3 regions of the Streptomyces sp. NPDC030893 genome follow, and region 2 is predicted to be linked to each of the others. Evidence: riboswitches for the same ligand, from Rfam matches in the RefSeq annotation. Region 2 holds a riboswitch; each other region holds the start of a gene.

Region 1 (3,585 bases), on a different contig from region 2:
CGACGCCGGCGCGGACCGGCTGCTGTGGTCCGTCACCCTGGACCGGGAGCTGGCGGAGACCGCGCTCGGCAAGATCGAGGCCGAGGTGGGGGAGGTGTACGCCGCGGTCGACCAGGACGGGGTCGACGGGCTGACGCTGATCGAGCCGGGCTATCTGATGCCGCACCCGACGCTCCCCGCCGTACGGGTCGAGCGGCGGAGCCAGCTGTGGGTGCGGCCGATCAGCAAGGTGCTGCTGCGGCACCCGCTGCTGTCGGACGACGCGTTGGCGGCGGCGGCGCGGTCGGTGGTCGGTTCGCTGGCCACCGTCACCATGTCGGGGCCGGGGACCGTGGAGCTCCAGCCGTGCGGGGTGACCAAGGCGACCGGGCTGGCGCTGGCCGCCGAGCACCTGGGGCTGAGCCCGGCGCGGACCGTCGCCTTCGGGGACATGCCGAACGACATCCCCATGTTCGACTGGGCGGCCCACGGCGTCGCGATGGCGAACGCGCACCCCGAGCTGAAGGCGGTCGCCGACGAGGTCACCACGTCGAACGAGGACGACGGCGTGGCCGTCGTCCTCGAGCGACTGTTCGGTGGTGCGGCCGTGCTCGGCCGTCAGCGGTCGGCTCAGTACGCGCCGAAGACGTTGTCGATGGAGCCGTAGCGGTCGGCGGCGTAGTTGCAGGCGGCGGTGATGTTCGCGACCGGGTCGTACGGGTCGAAGGCGGTGCCGGGCACGTGGTAGGCGGCGAAGGTCGGGTCGATGACCTGGAGCAGGCCCTTCGACGGGGTGCCCTTGGCGGCGTTGGAGTCCCACAGGTTGATGGCGTACGGGTTGCCGGAGGACTCGCGCATGATGTTGCGGTGGATGCTCTCGTAGGAGCCCGGGATGCCGTGCTGCGCCATGACGGACAGCGACTCGCGGATCCAGCCGTCGAGGTTGTTCGGGTACGCCGTGGCGGTGGCGGCGGTGGACGTCGGGGTGGCCGCGGCGGCGCCGGTGGCGCCGAACAGCGGGAGGGCGACCACGGCGACGCCGGTGCCGGCGACGGCGAGGGAGCGGACGAGGCGGCGGCGGCCGAAGCGGGACTGACCGGTAGCGGGCATGTCTGGGTTCCTCTCCAACGCCTGCGAGGTGAGCTGTCGGGTTCGGGCGGGAGAGTGCCCGGCCGTGCCCCTGCGGGCATGGCTTCACCCCGAGCCGTCCCGGTGCGATCGGTGCGATGCCCGGTCCGGCGACTTACCTGGGTCCCCCGCTCCTGCCGTGCGTGAGTTCGTCGGTGGTGTGATGCGGGCGGTGGCAGGATTCGGCGTCCGCCCGGCAGGCCCGGAACGTATGCGAGAGCAGATGCCGGGAACAAGTGAGGGGATCACGCAAGGGGCCGTTTGATCTTCGAATGGGTGATTTGGGGTGCTTGATCCTTTGCGACTGCCAAGGGTCAACTCCGGTCCGGGGGAAGGGGAAACGCCGGTGCGCCGGGGTGGCGGGCGTGGCGGGTGGCGCGTGACTCACTTCACTGGCCGGAGGGCGCGAGAGCATTTACCGCCAAGGGGAATCCGTTTGCCAATTGCGGCAAATCGGACGGTCGGCCGGGCAGGATGGTTCGGGTGTCGCTACGTCCCGGAAAGCGGGTGTATGTCCGTTGTTATCAACCGATCGGAAACGCCCTGCTCCTGATCCCGTATCGCCCTGCCTGTGACCCCGGGTGCCGGTGGTGATCGAAACATGACCGGATACGCTGACTTGAGTGATGGCAGCGACCTATCGACATTCCGTGTAACCGCCAGTGGACACCAGCAGACAGGAGACCCCTCGTGACCGTCGTCGGGCCGTTCGGGCTGAGCGTGCGGGACCAGGCTCTGGAAGCCGATGTCCAGGCCGGAATGACGGCTGTCGAGGAAGGGCTGATCGAGGCCACCAAAAGTGAGGTCCCCTTCATCACGGGTGCCGCCCAGCACCTGGTGCGGGCCGGCGGCAAGAGGTTCCGCCCGCTGCTGGTGATGCTCGCCGCCCAGTTCGGCGACCCCTACGCGCCCGGTGTGGTGCCGTCCGCCGTGGTCGTGGAGCTCACCCACCTGGCCACCCTGTACCACGACGACGTGATGGACGAGGCCGAGGTGCGGCGCGGGGTGGACAGCGCCAACACCCGCTGGGGCAACTCCGTCGCGGTCCTCACCGGCGACTTCCTCTTCGCGCGGGCCTCGCACATCCTGGCCGACCTCGGCCCGGAGGCGGTGCGGGTGCAGGCCGAGGCGTTCGAGCGGCTGGTCACCGGGCAGATCCTGGAGACCGCGGGACCGCAGGACGGCCGCGACCCGGTCGACCACTACCTGGACGTGCTCGGCGGCAAGACCGGCTCGCTCGTCGCCGTCTCGTGCCGCTTCGGCGCGATGATGTCCGGCGCCGACGAGACGGTGGTCGACGTGCTCACCCAGTACGGCGAGCGGCTCGGCGTCGCCTTCCAGCTCGCCGACGACGTCCTGGACATCGCCTCCGACTCCCACGAGTCGGGCAAGACCCCCGGCACGGACCTGCGCGAGGGCATCGCCACCCTGCCCGTGCTGCGGCTGCGCGAGCGGGCGGCACGGCTGGGGCTGCCCGAGGACATCGCCCTGTGCGAGCTGCTCGACTCCGACCTCACCGACGACACCCGGCACGCCGAGGCGCTGCGGCTGCTGCGCGCCCACCCCGCCCTGGAACAGGCCCGCCGGGACACCGTGCGCTACGCCGAGGAGGCGCGGGCGGCGCTCGCCCCGCTGCGGGACTGCGAGGCCAAGGCCGCCCTCGTGCAGCTGTGCGACGCCGTGGTGCACCGCGCGGGCTGACCGGCCGACGGCCCGCCTCCCCGCGACCCCTACTGGACGGGGGAGGAAACCACCCCCCGTGTCATACCCCAGCAGTACGCGCAGTTGCGTCCGCGGTCTGACGCGTCCTCCCGCGGGATTTGGTCGGATGGACCACGACGGACAACACCACTTCTCACCGGTTCGGGTGAGAATGGCGGCTCAGGGCGAGACTGGTGCGAGGACACGAGACGGAAGCCGCCGCCGACCACGGAGGGCACACATGGCACCGTACGAATCCGAGAACAGGACGACCGAGGGGGAGGTCGACGAGCCGAGCACACGGCGGCGCAGGGCCGCGCGGTACGTCGTCCCGGTCACGGTGATGGGAGTGGCGGCCGCGACCATCGGGCTCGTCCCCGCGATCGCCGACTCCGGCGACCCCGACCTGCCGGAGATCACCGCCGCACAGCTCATCGAGAAGATCGCGCAGTCGGACGTCGAGCGGCTGTCCGGCACCGTGAAGATCACCACCGACCTCGGGCTGCCGGACCTCGGCGGCCTGGAGAACAGCCTCACGTCCGGCGCGACGGGACAGGGCGACGACGGCGGCTCCTCGGCCGACCCGTCCGCCAAGCTCACCGAACTGGCGTCCGGCACGCACACGCTGCGGATCGCGGCCGACGGCCCGGACCGGCAGAAGGTGTCGATCCTGGAGAACGCCGCCGAGTACAGCCTGATCCACAACGGCAAGGACGTCTGGGGCTACGACAGCGAGTCCAACGAGGTCTACCACGGCACGGTCGACGCGTCCGGCGA
Region 2 (3,585 bases):
TACGGCGGGAGACCGGCGGCGCGCGCGGTCGCGCAGTACGAGGCGTACGCGACGTCGCTGGCGTTCCTGCGGCACCGGGGCCGGGCGGGGAAGGCCGGGACGGACTTCGTGACCCGGGAACGGGCGCTGCTGCTGGAGCTGTGGCAGCGGCGGGGAGCGGCCCGCCCGGCGCTGGACCACGCGGCCCGTCTCACCGCGCCGCCCGCCGCCGCACCGTGGCCGGTGCACGGGGCGTACGGGTGGCTTCCGTACGGGCCTCACCCGTACGGCACTCACCCCGCGGGCCCTCCGCCGTACGCGCATCCCGCGCACGGGCACCCGCCCTACGGGCACCCCTATCCGGCGTACGACCCGGACGCCCACCGTTCCTGACCGGTCCGGTCCCACGGAGCGGCCCCGAAAACACCTGACCGGCAGCCCTGACGTCGGGGGGTCGTCGTCGGGACTGCCGGGATTCAGGGGCGGCAGGGATCAGAGGGGGTGGCTCAGGGGTTGAGGCCCTTGCTCTGCAGCCACGCCATCGGGTCGATGCCCGAGGAGGAGCCGCCGGTGTGGACCTCCAGGTGGAGGTGGGCCCCGGTGGAGTTGCCGGTGGAGCCGACGCGGCCGATCACATCGCCGGTGTTGACCTTCTGACCGACGCTGACGCTGATGGAGGACTGGTGGGCGTACCAGATCTCGGTGCCGTCGTCGAGCGTGAGCACGGTCTTGTAGCCGTAGGAGCCGTCCCAGCCGGCGGAGGTGATCGTGCCGGTGTGGACGGCCTTGATCAGGGTGCCGGTGGGGGCGGCGAAGTCGAGGCCGGTGTGCTGGCCGGAGGACCAGTAGGCGCCGGACTGACCGAACGTCGAGGAGATGGTGTACGAGGAGGTCGGCAGCGTGTACTGCTTGGCCAGCTCGGCGAGGCGCTTGGCCTCGGCCGCCTTCGCGGCCTCCTCCTCCGCCTTCTTCTTGGCGGCCTCGGCCTTGGCCTTGGCCTCCTTCTCCGCCTTGGCGGCGGCCTCGGCGGCCTGCTTCTCGGCGGCGGCGAGGGCCTCGGCGGCGGCCTTGGCCTCGGCCTGCGTCTGCTGCTGCTCGACCTGGGCCATGATCCGGGAGCGCAGTGCCTCACCGGCGCCGGCGGCGCCCTGCTCGGCGTCGGCCTCCGTCATGCCGAGGGTGCTGAGCGGCGTGGCCGATCCCTTGGGCGTTTCCTCGTCCGAGATGAGGGAACCCACGTTGGGGAGGTCGGGCATGGAGATCGAGACCGGGGGCTTGCCGGTCTGCGCGGTGGCCATGCCGCCGGCGCCGACCGCGGCGATGACACCGACACCGAGGACGGTGGAGCTGCGGGCGAGTCCTCCGCCGCGCTGCTTGGCGACGCGATGCCGGCCCCGTACGGGGCGAATGGACTCCGCGGTGGGGTTCCACTCCTCGAAGGGGCCCTCGTCGGTGCGGACTCCGCCGTAGGCGAAGGTGTCGCTCGGCTTGAACGGGGCCTCGGGGGCAGGCGGGTTGGACGCCACGTGGGCGTACTCCTTTCCTTCCTTCTCGCCTACCGGGTTAGCTGACGGGTTCGGAGCAGGAAGGTCTCCTACGCGCGTCTGCGAGCCGTGTCTCCACGGCCGCATCCACGCGATTCACCCCAAGTTGTTGGTTCCCCGGTTCCCTTGCGGGATTCGGCGCGTGCGCACGGAGCCGCCTTCTGTGACGGCTGGGACGACCGCGCTGCGTTATCGAACGTTAATAGACGCGAGGGCCGGATTCCAAGCCGTTCCTCTTGATCATTAGCGAATCCCGGGGGGACTTACCCGCCACCAGCGGGCAAAACCGGGCGAGTTGACCCCGCTTCAGATGCCGGCCCATTCCTGACGGTTCGTCAGTTGTTATGCGCTGCGGGACGGCGCGATCACCGTGAGTGAGAAGGCGGCCGGAGGGCGGAGCGCACGGAAAACACCGAGGGCCGGAATCCTTGTCGGATTCCGGCCCTCGGCCTTCAGTAGCGGGGACAGGATTTGAACCTGCGACCTCTGGGTTATGAGCCCAGCGAGCTACCGAGCTGCTCCACCCCGCGTCGTTGAAACCAGTGTACGTCATCCGCGGGACACCACGCACACCCGTGACCGGCGGCCCCGTTCTCAGCCGCCGGTCAGGTGCCGGTTCGGCGCCTTGGCCCGCTCCTCGTGCTCCGGCAGGACCACGACGGTGGCTCCCCCGTCCTCCAGTACGCCGCTGCCGTCGGCGTCCGCCACGAACGTGTCCGGCTCCCGCCAGGCCGTGACCACCCGCCGTACCCCCGCGTCCAGGATCAGCCGGGCGCAGGGCGCCGGGCGGGACGCGCGCCGGGCGCACGGCTCCAGGCTGGAGTACACGGTGGCGCCGGCGAGGCGGGGGTCCGTGGGGTCGGTCTTGGCGAGCGCGGCCTCCTCCGCGTGCACCACCGGGTCCGTGCCCTCCCGGGAGTGGCCGCGCGCCAGCTCCGTACCGTCGGCGGCCACCACCACCGCGCCGACACTGAACGCGGTGTCGGAGGGCGGGCACTCGGCGGCCAGCTCGCAGGCGAGGGCCAGCCAGTGGTGGTCGGCGGCGGAGGGCAGCGCACCCGTGCCGGGCGCGGTGGGTTCGTAGCGCGTCAGGACGACGTCGCCGACCTGGCGGGTCTCCACAAGGCGCAGCCGGCCGCCCTGGTAGGAGCCGGGGCCGAAGAGGCGGGGGGCCTCCGGGTCGCCGACGAACAGCGGGGCGAGGACCAGCTGGAGTTCGTCGGCGAGCCCCTGGGTGATCAGCTGGGTGTGGATCAGGCCGCCGCCCTCCACCATCAGCCGCCGCACCCCGCGCACGGTGTACAGGTGCTCCAGCAGCCGCCGCCAGTCCAGTGCGGGGCCGAGCGGGACGACGTCGGCGGCGAGGCCGAGGGCGTGGGCCCGCTCGGCGCCCTCGTCGGTGGTGTAGAGCACCTTCTCGCCGCCGGTGTGCCAGAACCGCGCCGCCGGATCGAGGTCGCCGGATCCGCTGACGGTGACCTTGAGCGGGTACTCGGGCCTGCCCGCGCCGATCCGGGCGGCACGCCGCTCGGGCGAGTTGACCAGCAGCCGGGGGTTGTCCGCGCGGATCGTGCCGGCGCCGATCAGGATGGCGTCCACCCCCGCCCGTACCTCGTCGACCCGGTCGAAGTCGGCCGGGCCGGACAGCAGCAGCCGGTCGGGGCCGGTGTCGTCCAGGTAGCCGTCGAGGGAGACGGCGGCGGACAGCAGGACGTACGGACGGCGCATCGGCGTACTCCGGGTGAGGGTGGGGCGGCGGGCGCGGCCAGGGTCCGGCCGGCCCCAGTCTGACAACCCGCCGGGCGGCCGGGCGCCCGCGCCCCTGACGGGTCAGGCCTCGATGAGGCCCACGCGGATGGCGTACCGGGTGAGTTCCAGGCGGTCCTTCAGGCCCAGCTTGGCCAGCAGGTTGGCGCGGTGCCGCTCCACCGTCTTGGGGCTGATCACCAGGAGGTCGGCGATCTGCTGCGAGGTGTTGCCCTCGGCGACGAGCTTGAGGATCTCCTCCTCGCGGTCGGTGATGGCCTTGGCCGGCAGGGTCCGGCCCTCCCGCGCGAGGTCG
Region 3 (3,585 bases), on a different contig from region 2:
CAGGCGGTCGCCGACCGCTGACCGGAGACGGCCGGAGGTCTTTGCCTCTGAGGCAAGAAAATTGCCACAGGGGCAAATCTTCGGCTGAATGGAGGCATGAGCTCCTCCGAGACCGAGCCGTCGGCCCAGCCGGCCGGCGCGCTCCCCGCGGTCGCGCCGCAGCTGCGCGCCCTGAGGCGACGGGCCTCCCTGACCCTGGAGGCCGCCGCCCGCGACGCGGGGCTGTCGCCCGCCCATCTCTCGCGGCTGGAGACCGGGCAGCGCCAGCCCTCGCTGCCGATGCTGCTCTCCCTCGCCCGCACCTACGGTACGACGGTCTCGGAGCTGCTCGGCGAGGCGGCCGCCGGCCGGGACGCCGTGGTGCGCGCCGCCGACATGGACTCCACCGCGGCGGGCGGCTGGACCTACTGGCCGGCCGGTGCTCCCGGGCGCGGCATGCAGGCCCTGCGGGTCCATGTGCCGCACGGTTCGCAGGGCGACATCGTGCGCGTCCACCCCGGTGAGGAGTGGCTGTACGTCCTCAGGGGGCGGCTGCGGCTGCGCCTCGGGGACACCCTGCACCGGCTCGCCCCGGGCGACAGCGCGCACTTCGACTCGCTGACCCCGCACCGTATCGCCGCCGCCGACCCCGACGGGGTCGAGCTGCTGTTCGTCCACACCCTTCTGCAGAGTCCCACGGCCGCGCTGTGCCTGGGCCCGATCCACGGAGACGCGACATGACCGGCAAGGACATGGAGGAGAAGCTGCCCCGCGCGATGTGGGTGCGGCTGTTCATCTACGTGGTGGTGGGGCACGTCCTCGCCGCCTTCATCTACTTCCTGTTCGAGGTGGCGCCCCAGAAGTAGGGCCCGGTCCGCACGGCGGTCCGGGCCCCGGCCTCAGTCGAGCATGCGCGCGCGCAGCCGCTCCCGGGCCGCGGGGGTGAGCCCGAGCCCCTGCTCCAGATACGGGTCCACGCCGCCCCAGGTCTCCTCGACGGTCTCGAAGGCGGCCGACAGGTACTCCGCCCGCGCGTCGAACAGGGGGTCGAGCAGCTCCATGACCTCGGGGGAGTAGGCCGAGCCGCCGTTGCGGTGCACCTTGTAGCGGCGGTGCTTGGCGCTGGACTTCAGGTAGTCCTCGACGATCGCGTCCCGCTCGACGCCCAGGGCGAGCAGCGTCACCGCCACCGACAGCCCCGCCCGGTCCTTGCCGGCCGCGCAGTGCATCAGCGCGGGAACGCTGTCCTCGGCGAGCGAGCGCAGCACCTGGGCGTGCTCGGCGGTGCGCTCCTTCATGATCAGACGGTAGGAGCTGATCATCCGGTCCGCGCCCTTGCCGTCCGCGAGGACCGCCCGCAGCTCGTCCAGGTCGCCGTCGCGGACCATCTTCCAGAACTCGGCGCCGTCGGCGGGGTCGCTGAGCGGCAGGTTCACATTGCGCACGCCCGGCAGCTCGACGTCCGCCCCCTCCAGCTTCTGGTCGGCCGCGTTGCGGAAGTCGAAGATCGTGTGCAGTCCGAGCGAGGACAGGAAGACGGCGTCCTCAGCGGTCGCGTGCGCGAGGTGACCGCTGCGGAACAGCACTCCGTGCCGCACCCGCCGTCCATCCACGGTCGGCAGTCCGCCCACGTCGCGGAAGTTGCGTACCCCGGCCAGCTCGGGTTCGGTCGACGGGATCTGCTGCGTCACGAAGGACTCCTCCCTCTCCGCGCCGTCGCCGCGGCTCGTCGACGGACACCACACGACGATACGACATGCCTGCCTGAGGCAATGAGTTGTCCACAGGCGTGGCCCGGGGCGGGACGGCGTTCCGGCCGAGGCGCCCGCGATCGCCCGATTCGATCGTTCTGTCCGATTAGGTGTATTGGGTATAACGTGCCCCGGTAGAGCGGGAGATGGGGATGGAGTGCGTGAGCATCGTCATATCCGTGACGATGTGTTGTCGCCATGTGCACGTAATTCAGTGGAATGACAAGGGAATTTGCGGGGGAATCAGAATCCCGGTCGACGCTCGGTGACGTCATTTCCTCTTGTGGATCACGGAAAAGGAGCGTTCCGCGGAACCTCCGCTTGTCCCGTCGCGTCCGGGTCGCTTACGTTCCCAACCGATCCGGACGGACGCCTAATCCTGCCGCCGCCCGGAGCCCGCACACACTGACCCGTCCACGGCAGGAACGGGGGACCCACAGGTACGACTGCCTGTTCCGGTCTCCGGAACGGCTTGGGGTTAAGCCGCGCCACAGCGCGGCCGGGCATCTCCAGCCCGAACCCGACAGCTCACCTCGTAGGCGCCGGAGAGGAATTCGTCATGCCCGCGAAGGGTAAGCACCGCCGTACCAAGGCCCAGCGTTTCACCCGTTCCATCGCCGTCGCCGGAACCGGTGGCGCCGCACTCGCCCTGCCGCTTCTCGGCGCCACCGGCGCGCACGCCGCCACGCCGCAGACGGCCCCCGAAAAGGCCGTCCAGTCGCTTTCCGCCACCGGCCACAAGGCCTCCGCCGACCAGGGCGGCGAGGGCCGTACCTACACCGTGAAGGCCGGCGACTACCTCGCCAAGATCGCCGAGTCGGAGAACGTCGACGGCGGCTGGAAGCAGCTCTACGCCGACAACCGGGAGGCCGTCGGTGACGACCCGTCGCTGATCCACCCCGGCCTGAAGCTCTCCGTCGACGGCAAGGCCGCCAAGGCCGCGCCGAAGAAGTCCGCCGCGCCCGGGGCCGCGAAGCCCGCGACCCCGAAGCCCGCCGCGCCGAAGGCCGAGAAGCCCGCCGAGAAGCCGGCGCAGCAGTCGTCCGAGCAGTCCCCGGAGCAGACCGCCCCGCAGGGCTCCGCCCAGGCGACCGCCGGCCAGGCCGCCTCCGGCTACAGCTCCCCGGTGCCCGGCGGCGGCGTCGGCACCGCCTACAAGGTGGCCGGCAGCATGTGGTCCAGCGGCTACCACACCGGTGTCGACTTCAGCGTCCCGACCGGCACCTCCCTGAAGGCCGTCGGCTCCGGCACCGTCGTCTCCGCGGGCTGGGCCGGCGCGTACGGCAACCAGGTCGTCATCAAGCTCGCCGACGGCTACTACGCCCAGTACGCCCACCTGTCCTCGCTGTCCGTCTCCGCCGGCCAGAGCGTGAGCGGCGGCCAGCAGGTCGGCCTCTCCGGTTCGACCGGCAACTCGACCGGCCCGCACCTGCACTTCGAGATCCGCACCAGCCCGAACTACGGCTCGGACGTGGACCCCGTCTCCTACCTCCGCTCGAAGGGCGTCTCCCTCTGACCCCAGCGGCAACCTTCCTGACACGCGCGCCGAAGGCCGGTCCCGATCCCCGGGGCCGGCCTCCGGCGTATTCCTGAATCGGCCAACATTGTGAGAGTGGCTTATCTCACCGCGCGTCAACCCCTGCCTACGGTCGCGTAGGTCACATTCGAAGGTGAATCATGACCTGTCGTGGCAGACGATTCGAAGAATGACAGCAGAAAAGTGATCGGGTCGTACGTGGCGGTGGGGGACAGCTTCACCGAGGGCGTCGGCGACCCCGGCCCCGACGGGGCGTTCGTCGGCTGGGCCGACCGGTTCGCCGTCCTGCTCGCCGACCGCCGCCCCGAGGGAGCTTTC

Evidence for each region. A riboswitch is a leader RNA that binds a small molecule or an ion and turns the genes downstream of it on or off. The one in region 2 is predicted to bind cyclic di-AMP.
Region 1: linked by a shared signal. The riboswitch ahead of ACZ434_RS06860 (transglycosylase SLT domain-containing protein) and the one ahead of ACZ434_RS30490 (M23 family metallopeptidase) in region 2 are both predicted to bind cyclic di-AMP.
Region 3: linked by a shared signal. The riboswitch ahead of ACZ434_RS14030 (peptidoglycan DD-metalloendopeptidase family protein) and the one ahead of ACZ434_RS30490 (M23 family metallopeptidase) in region 2 are both predicted to bind cyclic di-AMP.

The regions. Positions count from the first base shown of each region.
Region 1 is NZ_JBVIFC010000002.1:463,356-466,940, reverse strand. Features, by position in the region: gene ACZ434_RS06865 (HAD family hydrolase) at 1-646, shown strand, start outside; gene ACZ434_RS06860 (transglycosylase SLT domain-containing protein) at 610-1,089, opposite strand; cyclic di-AMP (ydaO/yuaA leader) riboswitch at 1,093-1,272, opposite strand; gene ACZ434_RS06855 (polyprenyl synthetase family protein) at 1,798-2,808, shown strand; gene ACZ434_RS06850 (LolA family protein) at 3,050-3,585, shown strand, end outside.
Region 2 is NZ_JBVIFC010000024.1:14,788-18,372, forward strand. Features, by position in the region: gene ACZ434_RS30485 (PrsW family intramembrane metalloprotease) at 1-372, shown strand, start outside; gene ACZ434_RS30490 (M23 family metallopeptidase) at 486-1,505, opposite strand; cyclic di-AMP (ydaO/yuaA leader) riboswitch at 1,517-1,674, opposite strand; tRNA gene ACZ434_RS30495 (tRNA-Met) at 1,980-2,053, opposite strand; gene ACZ434_RS30500 (dihydrofolate reductase family protein) at 2,118-3,251, opposite strand; gene ACZ434_RS30505 (response regulator) at 3,354-3,585, opposite strand, start outside.
Region 3 is NZ_JBVIFC010000005.1:424,520-428,104, reverse strand. Features, by position in the region: gene ACZ434_RS14050 (aspartate aminotransferase family protein) at 1-21, shown strand, start outside; gene ACZ434_RS14045 (helix-turn-helix domain-containing protein) at 97-720, shown strand; gene ACZ434_RS14040 (DUF6126 family protein) at 717-845, shown strand; gene ACZ434_RS14035 (tyrosine-protein phosphatase) at 879-1,670, opposite strand; cyclic di-AMP (ydaO/yuaA leader) riboswitch at 2,127-2,285, shown strand; gene ACZ434_RS14030 (peptidoglycan DD-metalloendopeptidase family protein) at 2,290-3,246, shown strand; gene ACZ434_RS14025 (SGNH/GDSL hydrolase family protein) at 3,451-3,585, shown strand, end outside.